Regions from separate parts of the Pseudoalteromonas sp. 2CM32C genome, predicted to be linked through region 2. Evidence: predicted binding sites of a transcription regulator. Region 2 holds the regulator's gene; the other holds the start of a gene.
The links. Region 2 encodes sigma-54, which starts transcription at its own class of promoters, with help from an activator protein. Its sites were predicted from a motif close to GTTGGCACGNNNNTNGNNT; they were not measured.
Positions count from the first base shown of each region.

Region 1: MTF67_RS17570 (EF-hand domain-containing protein) is a predicted target of sigma-54. The motif match lies at 7,572-7,590, and genes of this name have one in related genera.

Region 1 covers NZ_JALNTI010000014.1:10,136-20,291, reverse strand. The annotation lists gene fadB (fatty acid oxidation complex subunit alpha FadB) at 1-768, opposite strand, end outside; gene MTF67_RS17595 (transglycosylase SLT domain-containing protein) at 961-2,847, shown strand; gene pepQ (Xaa-Pro dipeptidase) at 2,964-4,286, shown strand; gene MTF67_RS17585 (YigZ family protein) at 4,344-4,958, shown strand; gene MTF67_RS17580 (TrkH family potassium uptake protein) at 5,055-6,506, shown strand; gene MTF67_RS17575 (flagellar brake protein) at 6,543-7,205, shown strand; gene MTF67_RS17570 (EF-hand domain-containing protein) at 7,669-7,881, shown strand; gene MTF67_RS17565 (calmodulin) at 8,026-8,238, shown strand; gene MTF67_RS17560 (calmodulin) at 8,319-8,534, shown strand; gene trkA (Trk system potassium transporter TrkA) at 8,603-9,979, opposite strand; gene rsmB (16S rRNA (cytosine(967)-C(5))-methyltransferase RsmB) at 10,065-10,156, opposite strand, start outside.
Region 2 covers NZ_JALNTI010000001.1:576,247-586,402, forward strand. The annotation lists gene mlaE (lipid asymmetry maintenance ABC transporter permease subunit MlaE) at 1-253, opposite strand, end outside; gene MTF67_RS02690 (ATP-binding cassette domain-containing protein) at 253-1,068, opposite strand; gene MTF67_RS02695 (calcium/sodium antiporter) at 1,450-2,418, shown strand; gene MTF67_RS02700 (KpsF/GutQ family sugar-phosphate isomerase) at 2,422-3,393, shown strand; gene kdsC (3-deoxy-manno-octulosonate-8-phosphatase KdsC) at 3,394-3,945, shown strand; gene lptC (LPS export ABC transporter periplasmic protein LptC) at 3,942-4,496, shown strand; gene lptA (lipopolysaccharide transport periplasmic protein LptA) at 4,486-5,022, shown strand; gene lptB (LPS export ABC transporter ATP-binding protein) at 5,019-5,744, shown strand; gene MTF67_RS02725 (RNA polymerase factor sigma-54) at 5,814-7,313, shown strand; gene hpf (ribosome hibernation promoting factor) at 7,340-7,627, shown strand; gene ptsN (PTS IIA-like nitrogen regulatory protein PtsN) at 7,632-8,084, shown strand; gene rapZ (RNase adapter RapZ) at 8,104-8,949, shown strand; gene MTF67_RS02745 (HPr family phosphocarrier protein) at 8,993-9,265, shown strand; gene mgtE (magnesium transporter) at 9,374-10,156, shown strand, end outside.

The sequences.
Region 1 (10,156 bases), on a different contig from region 2:
ACGCACTGCCATAACCGGAGCAGGATAGTGGCCTTTGGTTTTACCCATTACCATACCTTCTGCCATAGCAAAGCTCATGCCTTGCTCAACACGGTTTAATTTAAGTGGCTGTAGTTTTGCGTTGCGTTTTGCTTGCCAATCTAGCTTGCCTGCAATCGCTAACTCAAGTGTTGCTACACTTGACTCTAAAAGTTTGTCAGCACTAACTACTGCGTCAAACGCACCTACTTTAAGGGCGTCAGCTGCGCGGTTTTCAGCGCCAGAAGTGATCCACATCATGGCGTTATCTGCGCCAATGATACGTGGTAAGCGCACTGTGCCACCAAAACCAGGCATTATGCCAAGTTTAACTTCTGGTAGGCCCATTTTAGCGCTTTCGCTTGCAACACGATAATCGGTAGCAAGTGCCCACTCACATCCGCCACCAAGTGCTAAGCCGTTTACAACGCTTAGAGTTGGGAATGGAAGATCTTCAATTGCATCAAAAACGTCAGTTGCGTTTTTGATCCACACGACTAAATCTTCTTCAGGTTTAGTAAATGTAGGTAAAAATTCGAAGATGTCGGCGCCAATAATAAAGTGGTCTTTATCACTGGTAAAAACCATGCCTTTGATATCAGAATTAGCAGCTAATTCTTTTAATGCTGCTGCACAATCTGAAAGAGTTTTTTGAGATAATGTGTTTACAGAACCTGCAACACAAAACTTAAACTCGGCGATGTTTTCCTTTAGGAAGCTAACTTCAAAGGAATCGCTTTTATATAACATTTTATTCTCCCTAGTTGACGAACTAAGACTGGTACGATGAGTTTGCATTTCAATCAGTGTGCTTGCTTTGAGTAAAAAATGCAACGAAAAATTTAACTCGGTTACAAACGACTGGTTAAAATATAGCTGGTTTGGTGCTAAGGTGGTGAAAAAGCTTTTATTCACTACTTTAATTTTTTATTAAAGGACATTATGAAAAAACAATTATTTAGTTTTGCGGCAGCTGCTTTTATTTTTCCTCTTTATTCTGCCGAGGCTAGCATCGATAACGACGCATTTTTAGATGCTGAAAAAAAAGTACGCAACGCAAGTTACCGCGAGTTTAAAAACGTAGTTAATAACCTAAACCACCCACTAAAACCGTATGTAGAAAAAACATACTGGCAACGAAACCCGAGCATAAAATATCAAGCAGAAATAGAAGATTACTTAAATATATATCAGCATACGCCACTTGAATGGCCTGTTCGTAAAGTATGGCTGGAGTATCTTGAAAAAAATAATAGAAAAGCGGCGTATATTCGTAATTACCGCGACACCAGTAACGCTGAATACACCTGTACATATTTGGGGTATCAATTAGATTTAGGCGCCCCAGAAAAAGCCATTTTAAATCAGGTGACTGATTTATGGACGGTGGGAAAGTCACAACCTAAGGAGTGCGATTCGTTATTCTCGTACTGGCGCAAAAAAGGTTATATGAATGCCGATACTGTATGGCAACGAATTACACTTGCCGCGCAAGGCGGAACGCAAAGCCTACTACCTTATTTAAAAACACTTTTACCAAAAAATGAGCGTTACCTTGCTGACTTATATTTAAAAGTTCGCCGCGACCCAAGCGCTGCGGCGGGATTATATCGCTATAAAAATAAATCGCCTAAAGAGGGTGAAATTGCACTTTATGGTGTTAAGCGTCTAATTTGGCGCGACAAAGAACTAGCGCTGCGCGCATGGGAAAAAATAGAGCGTATGTTTAACTACACCGATAAAGAAAAGGCAGATTTATACTACACCTTTGCTTTATCACTTGCTTCTAGCGGGCATAAGCAAGCCAGTTTTTGGTTAAACAAAGTGCCAAAAGAGCGCCAAGACAACAAATTAATGCAATGGCAGCTTGGTAACATGCTTAAAACCCAAGATTGGGCAGGTATTGCTGCGTTTTTTACAGGCAAAGAGAATCTTAGTTTAGGTCAGCAATATTGGCTTGCGTATAGTTATGCAGAACGCGGTGACGATCAAACAGCTAAAAAAATGTGGCAAAGTATTGCGACTAACCGAGACTACTACGGTTTTTTAGCCGCTGCGCGTTTAGGTTTGCCGGTTGATCTAAATAATCAACCAAAAGTGGTGAGTGAGCAATTAATTGCAAAGGTGAGTAATGCCCCTGGTTTTAAACGTTCAAAAGCATTATATGAGTTAGAGCGTGTTACTTCAGCGAGACGTGAATGGAATTACTTAACAAACACTTCAAATGAAGAAGAAAAGCTTGCAGCCTCTGTTTTATCTACTAATTTGGGGTGGCACGACAGCACGATATTCACACTCGCTAAAATAAAGGCCTGGGATAATGTTGAACAACGTTTTCCATTTGCTTTTCAAGACATATTTGAGCGCTACAGCAAGCGTAATAAAATAGATGTTGCTTGGAGTATTGCTATTGCAAGGCGTGAAAGCTCATTTGCTCCTGACGCGCGATCAAGTGCTAATGCACGAGGTTTAATGCAATTGCTGCCAAGTACCGCTAAGTATGTAAATAAAGGCAGTGTGTCTAATAGTCGGTTATATCAACCTAAAACAAATATTAGGTTAGGTACCAGTTATTTACGTTACTTGAAAAAGAAAAACCATGGTAACGAAATACTTGCTACAGCATCTTATAACGCAGGCTATCATCGTATAAAACGTTGGGTGCCTGATGATGCAATGCCAGCAGAGTTATGGATAGAACTTATTCCGTATAGAGAAACACGCGATTATGTCAAAAATGTATTTGCTTACAGGCAGGTATATCATACTCGTATGGGCCGAGAGGGTAATTTACTGGCTCCCATACTGGAAATGAAAATAGGCGGTTAGTAAACATAAGTTTAAATAAGGGGGATTGTGCTCACAGTGGGCCATCCCCCTTTTTTGAGCGTAATAGCTATAAGTGGTAGACTCAAAGCAAGTTAAATTTAACAGATGGATTAACAATGGATAAATTAGCCGTTTTATACGCCGAACATATTGCAACACTGCAGCAGCGTACTCGTACAATTTGCGAAAGCGAAGGGTTAGAAGGATTAGTTATTCACTCTGGCCAAGCAAAGCGCCAATTTTTAGACGACATGTATTACCCGTTTAAAGTTAATCCTCACTTTAAAGCTTGGTTACCTGTTATTGATAATCCACATTGCTGGATTGTTGTTAATGGTAGCGACAAACCTAAGCTTATTTTTTATCGTCCTGTTGATTTTTGGCATAAAGTACCTGACGAACCACGTGATTTTTGGGCTGAGTATTTTGATATAGAACTATTGTTACAACCCGATCAGGTTGAAAAGCTACTTCCTTATGACAAAGCAAAGTACGCTTACATGGGCGAATACATAGAAGTAGCTCAAGCACTTGGCTTTAGCATAATGAACCCAGAGCCCGTGCTTAACTATTTACACTTTAATAGAGCATACAAAACGCAGTATGAACTTGAGTGTTTACGTAATGCTAACCGCATAGCGGTTGATGGCCATAAAGCTGCACGCGACACTTTTTTTAATGGTGGTAGTGAGTTTGATATTCAACAAGCGTACCTTATGGCTACACGCCAAAGCGAAAACGAAATGCCGTATGGCAATATAGTGGCGCTTAACGAAAACTGCGCTATTTTGCATTACACTCATTTTGAGCCAAACGCACCGCAAACGCATAACTCATTTTTAATTGATGCTGGCGCAAACTTTAACGGCTACGCCGCAGATATAACGCGTACTTATGACTTCAAAAAGCAGGGTGAATTTGCTGAGCTAGTTAATACAATGACGACGACGCAAATCGAATTAGGCAAAGGATTAAAGCCAGGTATGCTTTACGGCGACTTACATGTTGAGTGTCATAACCGCATAGCGCAAATTCTTAGCGACTTTAATATAGTTAACTTACCGGCTGCAGATATTGTAGAGCGTAAAATCACCTCTACTTTCTTTCCGCATGGTTTAGGGCATCACCTTGGTTTACAAGTACACGACGTGGGTGGCTTTATGAGTGACGACAAAGGTACTCATCAAGCATCTCCAGAAGGGCATCCATTTTTACGTTGTACACGTATGATAGAGAAAAATCAGGTGTTTACTATTGAACCTGGCTTGTACTTTATTGATTCGTTGTTAGGTGATTTAGCGCAAACCGACAACAAGCAATACATCAACTGGGATAAGGTTGAAGCGTTTAAACCTTATGGCGGTATTCGTATTGAAGATAACATTATTGTGCACGATGATAGTTTAGAAAATATGACGCGCGACTTACACTTAGATTAAGTGATAAGTTAGCAAGAGAAGGGGCCTAATGGCCCCATTTTTTTGGTTAAGTAAAATATGTCAGAATATAAATACCCAGCCGGTGCTGTGTTTCACCAAGAAGAAATTAAAAAAAGCACGTTTATTGTGCATATTGCACATACTCCCGATTTAGCCGCAGCTAAAGCTTTTATTAAAAGTATTGAAGATAAATACAGCGATGCTCGGCATAATTGTTGGGCCCATGTGGCAGGTAACCCCGGTGGCAGCCACGTGTATGGTTTTTCAGATGATGGTGAACCCAATGGTACGGCCGGTAAACCAATGTTAAATGTGCTGGTGGGATCAGGGCTAGGTGAAGTTACTGCCGTGGTAACCCGGTATTTTGGAGGAATTAAACTTGGAACTGGCGGGTTAGTGCGAGCTTATGGCGGGTCGTTAAATAATGCATTAGCCAAATTAGACACCGTACTTAAAGTTCCAAGTGTTGAGCTAATTGGCAGCAGTGAATACAGTATGCAAGGCGCAATTGAGCAGCTACTTAAAACGCACTACCAAGTGCTCAACATTGAAAAGCAATTTACTGCTAATATTGATTGGGTGATCACCATTGATAGCCGCCAAGCACAGCAAGCAATTAAAGATATTTTTGATTTAAGTCACGGCGCAGTTGAGTTAACTATTAAAGAGTAATAACCTACACAAGTTGCATACAATGCATATTCATTCTATTTAACCAGGCTAATGCAGTTGAGCCTGAATTTACTAATAATAAAAGCGATTAGCTAAATGCAATTTCGTACCATCATAAAAATTCTTGGGCAACTTGTTGCGCTGTTTAGTATTACCATGGTGCCACCTGCTGTGGTGTCTTTAATTTATAAAGATGGTGGTGGTGTTCCTTTTGTTTTAGCGTTTATTTTCAGTATTATTATTGGCTTAATAGCGTATTACCCAAACCGACATGAAAACGGGGATTTAAAAGCGCGTGAAGGCTTTTTAATTGTGGTTTTGTTTTGGTTGGTACTGGGGGCATTCGCATCCTTGCCTCTTATCTTTTTACAAGAACCTAACTTATCCCTTGCTGATGCGGTGTTTGAAGCCTTTTCGGGTTTAACAACCACAGGCGCTACGGTGCTGACGGGGATTGAATATTTACCTAAGTCAGTGCTGTTTTATCGCCAGCAATTACAGTGGTTTGGCGGTATGGGGATCATTGTATTAGCTGTTGCAATACTGCCCATGCTAGGTGTTGGTGGAATGCAGTTGTATCGTGCTGAAATCCCCGGCCCAGTAAAAGATTCAAAAATGACCCCTCGCATAGCCGATACCGCAAAGCATCTTTGGTATATTTATGTGTCGTTAACCATTGCCTGTATGTTGGCGTATTGGACAGCAGGGATGGATTGGTTTGATGCCATTTGTCATGCGTTTTCTACCGTCGCCATTGGTGGGTTTTCGACTTATGATGCTTCTATGGGCCATTTCGACAGCCCGGTTATTAACTTTATTTGTGTATTCTTTTTAATCATTGCCGCTATTAACTTCTCCTTGCACTACGCTGCGGTGGCAAGCCGGAACGTGCAGGTCTACATTCGCGACCCCGAGTTTAAAGTATTTTTATGCATTCAATTGGCGCTGGTGGTTATTTGTTTTACTGTGTTGTCGTCGAACGAGATATACGCCAATGGTGATGAAACCCTTGACCAAGCACTATTTCAAGCGGTATCAATGAGTACAACGGCGGGTTTTGCTACCGATAACTTTTCAACATGGCCGCTGTTTTTACCTATTTTATTAATATTTTCGAGCTTTATTGGTGGTTGTGCAGGGTCTACCGGGGGCGGTATGAAAGTGGTGCGCGTGTTTTTACTTTACCTGCAAGGCGTACGTGAGCTAAACCGCCTAGTGCACCCTCGTGCTATTTATTCAATCAAACTTGGCCGTAAAGCATTGCCCGATAAGGTTGTAGAAGCTGTGTGGGGGTTCTTCTCTGCCTATGCTTTAGTATTTATTATTATTATGCTGGCGCTTATGGGTACGGGAATGGATAATATTACGGCGTTTTCGGCCACGGCAGCGTGTTTAAATAACTTAGGCCCAGGGTTGGGTGATGTTGCCTCGCATTATGGTGCAATAACCGACGGCGCTAAATGGTTGCTGACTATTGCAATGGTATTTGGCCGACTAGAAATTTTTACTTTGCTTGTGTTATTTACGCCTACGTTTTGGCGCGGATAAAACACAACGTTTTACTACTATGTTTATGGAATGGATATGCCAGCAACACATGCAGATAAATTAAATAATATACCGGTTGGCAGTTTAGTTGACTTAGAAATATTAACACCCACTAGCAGTAAGCGCGTGAAAACAGAAATGGTAGGCTTGCTTGACGAAAAGTTTATTATTTTAAACTTCCCTACAGCCAAACGTTTACCGGGTGCAAATGATTACTTACGAGATGGCGTCACCGTAGTTGTAAGAGCATTAATAGAGGGTGACGATGGACAAATAATTGCGTTTAGACAGCAAATTAAATCTATTGCATCACACCCCGTTAGGCTGATTTTTATAAACTACCCCAAGCAAGTTCAGCTATTTAGTTTACGTTCGCAAACCCGTATTCCAACTCTATTGCCTGCAAAACTTAAACTCAGTGATGACAAGGTACTCGATGGTGTTATAAAAGATATTTCGCTAACGGGGGCTATGTTTGATGTAAAAACTGACGCAGATCTAGAAAGCATCAAAGACTCACAATGCACTGTGGTATTAGGTAGTAATAGCAAAGGCTTTGAAGGCGAAGTGTGCAGCGTGAAAGATCATAATACAGGCGTGCGTTGCGGTATTAAGTTATTAGCCAGTAAAGAAGAGATGAAAGCTTTTATGAAAGAGCACTTTATTGACCCCGCTATGATAGAACTCGATGCCGATTAGGCTTTAATGTCGCTATTTTGCAACAAAATAGCGACTTTTTACTTTATGAACGAAAATAAATTACCAGCCTTTAAATTATTATTTTTTTTAAATAAAAACAGAGTTATAGCATTCAAAATTTTTATAATTTATTTTATTTTTATATCTTGTTCAGTTTAAAACTTCCTGCTCAATACCTAATTACACCTTGATCATTTAAATAACTTCGCTTTGTGGTTTTTTACATTAAACCTAAACATCTGATTTTTAATAATTTATAGTTTTTAATTAAACCAGCGTTGCTAAATAGCTACAAAAATAATGCTTAGATTTGCACTTTTTTCAGTATTTAACACGTAAAGCACTGAAAAGTATAAACTAATAAATATTGGCATTTAAGTTGTAATAGTCTGGTTGTACTAATCGAAAAACGTGATTAACAGTAAGTACCAATCACTCACATACAACTTGAAGGATACATACTATGAAACGCATTAATAAAACATTAGCACTTATCGCACTCGCTTCTTCGTCAGCCGCTTTTGCAGGCTCTGACTTTAATACACTCGATGTAGACGGTAATGGTGCAATTAGCCAAGCCGAAGCATCAGTTGATGCAAAATTAATGAGCATGTTCTCAGAGCTCGATACAGACCAAAATGGTGAGTTATCAAAAGAAGAGTTTTCAAAAGCCTAAATTCAGTAAATGGAATCCTGAGTTGCCAAAGACAACCTAAGTAGGCAAGGGAGCTTACGAAAAAGGATAACAAGGAAGTGAAACCATTTTAAAAGGCAATAAGCCCATTTTTTTGATAGAACATTAAGTATGAAGGATTAAGTTATGAAACATTTAAATAAAGCATTAGCACTTATTGCATTAGCGTCTTCTTCAGCTGCGTTTGCAGCATCAGATTTTGACAGCTTAGATACCGACAGCAGTGGAGCAATTAGCCCAAGTGAAGCGGCAATAGACACCGATTTAATGGCTGAGTTTACAGAGCTAGATACAGATGGTAACGGTGAGCTGTCTAAAGACGAGTTTGCAAAATTTTAAAGTTAACCGGTATTGGTTTAGCTATTTTTCACAGACAGGGATCTTAGAAAAGGATTTCTCATTTTACTAGGAACATCACTATGAAAACATTAAATACAACACTTGCGGTTTTAGTTTTAGCATCTTCTTCAGCAGCTTATGCAGCGGTAGACTTTGCATCGTTTGATAGCAACAGTGACGGTGTTATCAGCATGGAAGAAGCTCAAGTAAACTCACAACTAGTGAAAATTTTTAAAGATTTAGACACAGATGGAAATGGTGAGCTTTCTAAAGAAGAATTTGCCAAAGTACAGTAGCATTGATAATGCCCCAATCATACTCCACTAAAGCCGCCTTGTTCAGCGGCTTTTTTGTGTTTGATGCGTTATAAAAATATAGCACTTACTTGGAAGAGCTTTTCTACTACGTTGATATGTTTTTTATCAATTAAAAACATAATCACGTGATCGCCCGACATAATAATGGTGTCGTCGTGGGCAATAAGTACATCGTCGTTACGCACAATGGCCCCAATAGTTGTTCCGGCTGGTAGTTTTATATCGGCAATTGCACGGCCAACTACTTTGGAGGTATTTTCATCGCCATGAGCAACTGCTTCAATAGCCTCTGCAGCCCCTTTACGCAATGAATACACGTTAACAATATCACCTCGACGTACATGGGTTAACAATGCAGAAATTGTTGCCTGTTGCGGCGATATGGCAATGTCTATTTCGCCACCTTGTACTAGGTCTACATACGCACCACGTTGAATAAGCACCATGGTTTTTTGCGCGCCCATGCGTTTGGCAAGCATGGCCGACATAATATTGGCTTCATCGTCGTTGGTAACGGCAATAAACACATCCACTTGTTCGATATGTTCTTCAGAAAGAAGTTCTTGATCGGAGGCGTCGCCACAAAATACTACCGTGTTGTCGAGCATTTCTGAAAGCTGTTCAGCACGTTCTTTACTGCGTTCTATTAGCTTAACGGTGTGATTTTTTTCAAGAGAGCGAGCAAGGCCTGCACCAATGTTACCGCCACCGGCAATCATTATTTTTTTGTATGAACGCTCAAGCTTCTGCAGTTCGTTCATTACGGCGCGTATATGTTTGGTTGCTGCGATGAAGAACACTTCATCGTCGGCTTCAATAACGGTTGTACCGAGCGGTTTAATAGCTTTGCCTTGACGGTAAATAGCTGCAACGCGAGTTTCTACATTGGGTATATGCTCTTTTAATGCAGATAAGGCATAGCCCACTAATAAACCACCGTAATAGGCTTTTACTGCAACTAGCGAGAGCATACCATCGGCAAACTGCAATACTTGCAATGCGCCAGGGTAGTCAATTAAGCGGCGTATATACTTAGTAACTAACGCTTCTGGGGCAATGTAATGGTCGATTGGTAAATCATCGTTTTGGAAAAGTTTTTCACGGTATTTTAAATACTGCTCAGAGCGAATTCGGGCAATTTTAGTGGGTGTATTAAAAATACTATACGCCACTTGGCACGCCACCATGTTTACTTCATCTGAGCTGGTTACCGCAATAATCATATCGGCATCGTCTGCGCCGGCGCGGCGCAAAACATCAGGGTGAGCACTGTGGCCCATTACACCTTGAAGGTCGTATTTATCTTGCAGTTCGCGTATACGGTTACCGTCAATATCTACTACGGTAATTTCGTTTTGTTCGCCTACTAAGTTTTCAGCTAGCGTGGCGCCAACCTGTCCAGCACCGAGTATGATTATTTTCATTATTTACCAGTGTATTAAGTAGTAATAAAAAGCCATTTTTAAATTTAAAAATGGCTTGTTGTACGCGTTATTAAGCCTTGTTTAACTAGGCTTTTTTAACCATTTTAGCGTAATAAAAACCATCACTTTCACCCGGAAGTAGCTGCAAACCCGGTGTGGTGAGGGTGTCTTTATCAT
Region 2 (10,156 bases):
TATCTTCAGCACCATACCCTACTAATACGGTGTAGCCTTGCAATGCGAGTACCATACCGATAAACAAGCCTGATACCATTATAATAAGCAGCGACTGCGAACCCACCATATAAAGCTGGCGAATAAGCAGCGGAGTGCCTTTTTTAAAATTAGGAACATGCGCGAGTGCGCTGAACAACATGTAAGCTGAGCGACCAAGGGCAGCAAAGCGACCCAGAGTTTTATGCCCTAACTTTTGAAACAAATCCAACATTAGGCTTTTTCTCCAAGCAACTCATCTGCATAGGCTTGCGCGGGGAAATGAAATGGCACAGGACCATCAGACAAACCTTTTAAAAATTGCTGAACTAGCTCAGATTCATGATTGCGCATTTCATCTGGCGTACCTGAGCCTATTACGCCCTGATCGGCAATAATAATAACGTGATCGGCAATACTCATTACTTCAGTTACATCATGGGTCACAATTAAAGACGATAAACCCAATACTTGATTGAGCGATTTAATTAACTTTACAAGCACGCCCATTGAGATAGGATCTTGGCCAGCAAACGGTTCGTCATACATGATGAGTTCTGGGTCGAGCGCTATTGCGCGAGCAAGAGCAGCACGTCTTGCCATTCCACCTGATAACTCTGAGGGCATTAAATCTTTAGCACCGCGTAAACCTACAGCCTGCAGCTTCATTAACACCACTAAACGAATAAGATCTTCACTTAGTTTTGTGTGCTCACGAATCGGAAAAGCAATATTGTCAAACACAGACATGTCGGTAAACAAGGCACCACTTTGAAATAGCATGCTCATTTTTGTACGCGCTTCATATAATTCTGAACGCGTCATGGAAGGAATACTGCCACCCTCAAATAAAATATCACCCGAATCAGGTTTTAATTGGCCACCAATTAAACGCAACATCGTGGTTTTACCGATACCGCTTGGCCCCATAATCGCAGTGATTTTGCCTTTAGGCACACTAAAGCTCATATTTTTATATATGACCCTATCGCCCCTGGAAAAGCTAACATCCTTGACTTCTACTATTGATTGCGACAAGTCGCTCTCCATAAAAATGTTCACTAGTGCCCCTATTTTAAATCTTTTTGATCCAATATGGAAAAAACAATTCGTAAGATTTTGTAATGTACGTTTAAAACACACATTACGACTCACTCATCTTCACTTAACCAACACTTAAACTGGGGTCTGTTACCTATTAAGGTTAAATTTTCAGCAACCTATTTAGAATTTTGGCAAGTCAGTACCAGGTGGTGTAGTTATTCCCCATACATCAGCAAAACTTTAATACTGAAAGCCTAACAGCCCCGACTAATTAATTTAGTAAAATGAATTAGTCTACGTAGTTGACCTTACTCTTTTATTTATACTTTCATCGTGGCATTTGTTACTATTCGCGCCATTCCTATTTTGAATAACTGGCTTAATACAATGGTTACCTCGTTTGTTATTTTGATTCTTGGTTTTGCAGCCCTAGTTTGGAGTGCTGACAGGTTTGTTTATGGTGCGGCCGCACTGGCTAAAAACTTTGGCGTACCAACCTTAATTGTTGGTTTGACTGTTGTTGCCATGGGCTCATCAGCACCTGAAATGATGGTATCAGCCTCTGCTGCATTAGCTGGAAAAACAGACACAGCGGTAGGCAACGCAATTGGCTCAAATATCACAAATATTTTACTGGTATTAGGTATTACCGCTTTATTTAGGCCTCTTAGCGTTTCTTCAAGTACATTAAAACGTGAAATCCCATTAGTGCTTATCGTATCTCTAGCTACTTGGTATATTTTTTCAGATAACTACTTTTCGCTTGCTGAAGGCGTTGCCTTATTAATTGGTTTTGTCGTCTTTATTGGTGGGCTGATTATTGTTTCGCTACGTGCTAAAAATCAAACAGACCCATTTGTATCAGAAGCATGTGATGAAGTACCCAATGACGTACCAACAAAAAAAGCAGTCATTTGGTTAGTTATTGGTATGGTATTACTCCCTGTCAGTGCACATTTTTTAATAGATTCAGCGGTCGATATTGCAAAATATTTTGGCCTAAGCGATTTAGTCATTGGCTTAACAATTATTGCAATAGGTACTAGCTTGCCCGAGCTTGCAGCTTCAATAGCAGGGGTTCTTAAAAATGAAGATGACTTAGCACTGGGTAATATTGTTGGCTCTAATATTTTTAATATTCTTGCCGTGCTGCCTTTCGCAGGCATTATTAACCCTTCTGTTATTGACCCGTCTGTTGCTAACCGCGACATACTTATTATGATTGGTGCCACGGTTGCGCTTATTATCATGTCATTGAACTTTAGAGGTGCTCAGCGCATCAATAGAGTAGAGGGCGGCTTATTATTAATCGCTTTTTTAGGCTACCAAGGGTATATTTTCAGTCAAGTAGGGTAAGTAATGGCAACGCTAAATTTTATTAAACAAGGCCTACGTGTATTAGACATAGAGCGCCAAGCATTGAGTGATATTGCACAATATGTGGATGAAAATTTTCATCAAGCATGTCAGTTAATATACGACTGCCAAGGCCGAACTATTGTTATAGGCATGGGAAAATCGGGTCATATTGGCAATAAAATAGCGGCGACATTAGCAAGTACTGGCAGCCCTGCATTTTTTGTACACCCAGGTGAGGCAAGCCATGGCGACTTAGGTATGATCACTAAAAATGATGTGGTTATGCTAATTTCTAATTCTGGTGAAACAAGCGAAGTCCTCAATATAATTCCCGTTTTGAAACGCCTCGGCGCAAAAATGATAGCCATGACAGGCAACGCTAGCTCAACAATGGCAACGCTTGCAAACGTACATATTTGCATAAAAGTACAAAAAGAAGCCTGTTCGTTAGGCTTAGCCCCTACAGCAAGCACAACAGCAACACTTGCAATGGGCGATGCCATGGCGGTTGCACTATTAGAAGCCCGCGGTTTTACAGCTGATGACTTTGCGCTATCTCACCCCGGCGGCAGTTTAGGTAAACGTTTACTGCTGACCCTAAAAGATGTCATGCATAGCGGTAAAAACACACCTATTATTAACGTTACGCAAACTATAAAAGATGCACTGATAGAAATGTCGGCAAAAGGCTTAGGCATGACAGCCATAGTTGATTCTCAGCAACAACTTGTAGGGCTCTTTACCGACGGTGATTTACGTCGTATTTTAGAACAACGAATTGATATACATACAACACAAATAGATGTTGTAATGACCAAGTCCTGCACAACGGCAACGCAAGATATTTTGGCCGCTGAAGCACTTAATATTATGGAGCAAAAGCGTATTAATGGTTTAATCATCGTTAATGAGCAAAACCACCCTATTGGTGCATTAAATATGCAAGACTTACTAAAAGCAGGAGTATTATAAATGCAATTTGAAGAGCTCTATCAACCATTGAGTGAAGACGCAAAAGCACGTGCAAAAAAAGTAAAGCTACTTATTTGTGATATTGATGGTGTGTTTTCTGATGGTCGCATTTATTTGGGTAACCAAGGCGAAGAGCTCAAAGCATTTAATACAAAAGATGGCTTTGGCATTAAAGCGCTAATTAATAGTGGCTTTGAAGTTGCGGTAATTACAGGACGCCACTCAAAAATAGTACAACAGCGTATGACAAGCTTAACAGTACAACATATATACCAAGGCCAAGAAAATAAATTACTCGCTTACGAAGAACTAAAAACAAAGCTCAATTTAAATGATGAGCAAATTGCCTACATTGGCGATGATGGCCCAGACATGCCAGTGATGGAGTTAGTAGGGTTTGCTGTTGCAGTAAATGACGCACATCCGCTAATAAAACGTTTAGCACATTATACAACACAAATGCCAGGTGGCTTTGGTGCAGTGAGAGAACTAACCGACCTGCTAATGCTTGAAAATAACAAACCTTTGACCACAAAAGGGACTAGTTCATGAATGCAGCGCGCATAATATTAAGCGTTTTATTCATCAGCTGTATGGTTTGGCTTTGGTACCCTTATTTCACACAAGTAAATTTACCACAACAAACCGAAGCAGACATAATTGCAAAGCCCGATTACACAGCCATAGAGCTAAAACAAACAGCGTATGACGAAAATGGGAAAATCAGCCATAAAGTAACGGCAGCGCGAATGGAGCTATATCAAGAATTAGGGTTTACCTTTTTTGATAAACCTATTTTTACGCTATACAACGACAAACAAACATGGCGAATTAACGCTAATGAAGCAACATTATACGAAGGCAGACAACTAATATTAGAAGGTAACGTTGTTGCTAGTAATTTAACTGATAACGCAATGATAGATAAAATTAATGCTGATAACATTCAGGTAGATATAAAATTACTAACGATGCAATCAGAGCAGCCTGTCATTGTTACAGGGCCCAATTTAAAAATCACCGGTAAAGGCTTAGAAGCCGATTTAAAAACCGAAGTGATAAAATTAATTAACCATACGCGAACTATTTATTATGACCAATAAACTATCAACACTCTTTATTATTCCAACATTTTTACTTGCATTAGGTACTAATGCCGCTGAACCAACAGCGCCAATTTCTGCAAATCAAATTTCGATTAGTGCGGATAAACAAGAGGGTCAACTAAAAGAAAACGTAGGTATCTTCGAAAAAAATGTTGAAATTATTCATGGCGACAGAAAAATTACCGCAGACCGCCTTGAGGTTCACAAGCGCGATGAGCTAGGCGACAACAAGCAATTGTTAATTGCCACAGGTACGCCTGCATATTTTGAAGAAAAACAAGCCGACGGCACAATAATGAGCGCCAGCGCTAATGAAGTTAGATACGATGTTTCAACGCGTTTTTTAACATTAATTGGAGATGCAGAGATATCTCAAGCTGGGCAAAAAATGAATGCTAAAAGCATTACCTACGATATAGAACAGCAGCTTATTAGCGCCGAAAAAGATGAAAGCTCAACTGACCGTGTACACACTATCTTAGTGCCTGTGGAGCCTAAAAAAAATGACAAAGGCCAACCATGAGTACATTAAAAGCAGAGCTACTAGCCAAAAGCTACAAAGGCCGTGAAGTTGTAAAAAATGTGGGCTTAGAAGTTCAAGCTGGCAGTATTGTAGGCTTGCTTGGGCCAAACGGCGCAGGTAAAACAACAACCTTTTACATGATTGTAGGCTTAGTCCCTAGCGACAAAGGCAAAATATCTATCGATGATAACGATATTACGCTTTTACCTATGCACAGTCGTGCTAGATTAGGCATTGGCTACTTACCACAAGAGTCGTCTATATTCAGAAAATTAACAGTGTATCAAAACTTAATGGCTATTTTAGAAACTCGAAAGGAGCTCACTAAGCAAGCCAGAGAAGATACATTAAATAATCTATTGGATGAATTTAGCATTCAACACATTCGCGACAGCAAAGGTATGGCATTATCGGGCGGAGAACGTCGCCGAGTAGAGATTGCTCGTGCTTTAGCTGCAGATCCAAAGTTTATTTTGTTAGACGAACCATTTGCCGGTGTTGACCCTATCTCAGTATTAGATATTAAAAAAATTATTGAACACCTGAAAAACCGTGGGATTGGCGTATTAATAACAGACCACAATGTAAGAGAAACCCTTGATGTTTGCGAAAAAGCCTACATTGTTTCTCATGGGGAACTGATTGCTTCTGGTACCCCTGAACACGTATTAAATGATAAAACTGTACGCGATGTATATTTAGGCGAGCAATTTAGGCTGTAACATTTACGCCTTATTTATAAGCATCTGCTAGTATTAATTATAACAACTTAAAAGGATTGTTAGAGATACATGAGGCAATCACTACAGCTGCGCATGGGCCAGCAACTTACAATGACACCTCAGTTGCAACAAGCTATTCGCTTGCTGCAATTAAGTACATTGGATCTTCAGCAAGAAATACAAGAAGCGCTCGACAGCAACCCATTACTTGAGGTTGAGGAGCAAGACTATGCCGATGATCTTGCGGGCAAAAATGAGCAAAAAGCAGATAACGATGAAGTTACAGTAACCGTATCTGCAGATGAAGCCCCTAGCGAGTATGAACAAGACAGTGGTGAAGCGCTTGCTAAAGATACCGTAAGTGACGACATGGCAATGGACGTTAGCTGGGATGAGTACATGAGTGCAGCCCCTGCATCATCTTCAGGCCCAATGCCTGAAGATGAGTCTATATATCAGGGCGCATCAACTGAAACGCTTCACGAGTACTTAATGTGGCAATTACAATTAACGCCATTTAGCCCTACAGATGAAGCCATTGCTATTGCTATTGTAGAAGCGGTGGATGATTCAGGCATACTGACACTCAGTTGCGAAGAGATTTTAGAGAGCTTTAATCAAGATAACGACGATGACGTTGAGGTTGAACTTGACGAAATAGAAGCGGTATTAAAGCGCATTCAGCTATTTGACCCAGTGGGTATTGCGGCACGTAGCTTACAAGAGTGCTTGTGTATTCAGTTAAATCAATTTGATAAAGGCACGCCTTATATTGATGAAACAAAAATGATTTTAACCGAGCACATTGATTTGTTAGCTGCTCGTGACTACCGTACATTAATGAAAAAAACGAAGCTCAAAGAAGATGAGCTTAAAGAAGTAATGACACTTATTCATACGCTCAATCCTAAGCCTGCAGACACAATAGTACGAGAAGAGTCTGAGTATGTAATACCTGATGTGTCAGTTAAAAAAATTAAAGGTCGCTGGGTTGTAGAGTTAAACCCAGACAGCATGCCAAAAATTCGTGTAAACAGCCAATATGCAGCAATGTCACGTACAGTTAAATCAAGTGGCGACAGTCAATTTATTCGCTCACATTTACAAGAAGCTAAATGGTTTATAAAAAGCTTAGAAAGTAGAAATGATACACTTTTAAAAGTAACTAACTGTATTGTTAAACAACAACAGGGCTTTTTTGAACACGGGCCAGAAGCCATGAAACCGATGGTTTTAAATGATGTTGCCGAAATGGTAGAAATGCACGAATCAACAATTTCGCGCGTAACCACGCAAAAGTATATGCACACACCGCGTGGAATATTTGAGCTTAAATACTTTTTCTCAAGCCACGTAAGTACCGAAAATGGTGGAGAATGTTCATCTACTGCAATACGTGCACTTATTAAAAAATTAATCGCAGCAGAAAACTCAGCAAAACCATTGAGTGATAGCAAAATTGCGGATATATTGGCTGAGCAAGGAATTAAAGTAGCGAGACGTACAATCGCAAAATATCGCGAATCTCTGGCTATTCCACCGTCAAATCAGCGAAAGAGCCTGATTTAAGACGCTAAACAAAGAGGGTAATGCTTATGCAACTAAATTTAACTGGTCGTCATGTAGAACTAACTGATTCATTAAGAGACTATATAAATACCAAATTTGCGAAGCTAGAAAGGCACTCTGATCATATTAATAATGTTCATGTCATTCTTGATATAGAAAAACTAAATCAAAAAGCAGAAGCAACTATTCATGTAAGTGGTGCTGAATTATTCGCATCCACTGAACATCAAGATATGTATGCAGCTATTGATTCATTGATTGACAAGCTTGACCGTCAAGTAATTAAACACAAAGAGAAGCTTGCTCGACACTAATATGATGAAATTAAGTTCACTTATATGCCAGGACTGCAGTAAAGCTGCGGTCCTTTTTAATAGTAAAAAAAGAATTTTAGAGTTTATTAGCGAGCTGGCTCACGATAAATTACCGTATTTATCTCAACAGGATATTTTGGGCGCTTTATTAACCCGCGAAAAACTAGGCAGCACAGGGATAGGAAGAGGTATTGCTATTCCACATGGCCGAATGAGCGGCGCACAAGAACCTTTAGCATTGGTGTTAGTAAGTGAAACACCGATTAATTTTGATGCTATAGACAACCGCCCTGTTGATATTTTTGTTGCACTCATCGTACCTGAAGGCGATAACCAACAGCATTTAAAGACGCTAGCAACGATAGCTGATAAACTAAAAAATAAAGAATTTTGTAAGCAGCTCCGCTGTGCTAAATCGGATGCTGAGTTGTATCAAATTATTGTTGACCAATCGTAACAAATTTAAAGGGTGATTAATGGAGTTGATTATCATAAGTGGCCGTTCTGGTTCTGGTAAGTCGGTTGCTTTGCGCGTTGTTGAAGATCTAGGTTATTATTGCGTAGATAACATTCCAGTAAATTTATTACCTTCTTTAATTAGAAGCGTTTCTGATAACTACGATAAAATTGCCGTTAGTATAGATGTGCGAAATTTACCAAAAGAGCAAGATGAATTTAATCACATCATCGAATACTTACCGGGTTTTACAAAACCAACGCTGTTCTACTTAGACAGTGAAGATCAAACCCTTATTAAGCGCTTTTCTGAAACCAGACGCTTACACCCTTTATCAATAGATTCACTTCCGCTTGATTTAGCCATAAAAAAAGAAAAAGAACTTCTCGATGTTCTAATTACGCGCGCCGATTACATGATCGATACTAGTGAGCTAAGCGTTCATCAACTTGCTGAATCAATTCGCGAAAAAATACTAGGTAAAAAAGACAAGCAGCTGATTGTTACATTTGAATCTTTTGGTTTTAAACATGGCATTCCTAAAGAGGCAGATTACGTATTTGATGCACGTTTTTTACCTAACCCGCACTGGGAGCCTGAACTAAAACCACTCAATGGCCTAGACCAACCAGTAAAAGATTATTTGGCTAGCCACAGCATAGTTCAAAAATTTACATGGCAAATACAAACCTTTGTACAAACATGGCTACCACACCTAGAGCGAAATAACAGAAGCTATTTAACTATTGCGATTGGCTGTACTGGCGGGCAACATCGCTCTGTATATTTAGCGCAAACAATTGGCGAAAGCTTTGCAGTTACGCATCCCAATGTAAAAATACGTCACAGAGAACAAGAAAAGTAATTTTACAAAACTAATAACCTGTTCAGCTTTGATAGAGTAATGTATGCGTATAGAAGACACTTTTTTAATACAAAATAAATTAGGACTGCATGCCAGAGCCGCGACTGTATTAGCCCAACTCGCTGTAAAATTTGATGCTTCAATCACCTTGTTTCAAGATGATAAAGAAGCTGCTGGTGACAGTGTATTAGCACTGATGCTACTTGAAAGTAGCCAAGGTAAAGAAGTTAAAGTGGTATGTGAAGGGCCTGATGCAGAGCAAGCTTTAAATGCCATTGGAGAACTTATTTCGCAACGATTTAACGAACAAGAGTAACGTTAATTTTTAACATTTAAATAAAATAACTATAATCAAAATAACTGGCTGCTAGGTCGTACTCCCCCACCCATTAGGTAACAGTTACAGTATAAATAAAGGACGCCAATGCCCGAAGCTTTTGAACAAGACTACCCACTACAACAACTAAAACAAGTGACCAAGTCACTTAATAGTGGTCAGTTTGTTCAAGTTAGGCGCATGCTCGCAAAAACAGCGCCATGTGATACTGCGTTATTATTAGAATCATCTCCACACAAAATTCGTCGCTTGCTATGGCAGTTAGTTGATCCTGATGTTCAAGGTGATGTACTCGAAGAATTATCAGAAGACGTGCGCCTGGGTATTATTGCCCAAATGGAGCCTGAGCACATTGCTGCTGCCACTGAAGACATGGGTCACGATGACCTAGGTGAAGTATTACGTAGTTTGCCTGACACCGTTTACCAAGACGTTGTTAGCGCCATGGACACCCAAGATAGAGAGCGCGCAACACAAGCGCTATCTTATCAAGAGCGTTCTGCTGGTGCACTCATGAACACCGATACGGTAACTATTCGCCCAGATGTGACCATTGATGTAGTACTACGTTATATTCGACTTCGCGGAGAGTTACCTGAAGGCACTGATGACCTGTATGTGGTTGATAAGCATAACTGCTTTATTGGTGCTTTATCGCTGAGTACATTGCTAACTAATCCACCAGAAAAAATTGTTCGCGATTTAATGGATGAAGAATGTGAGTCAATTCCAATTTCAATGGATGAAAGTGAAGTCGCACAACTTTTTGAGCGCCATAATTGGATCTCGGCCCCAGTTGTTGATGACAACGATCAGCTACTTGGTCGTGTCACGATCGATGATATTGTTGACGTAATTCGTGAAGACGCC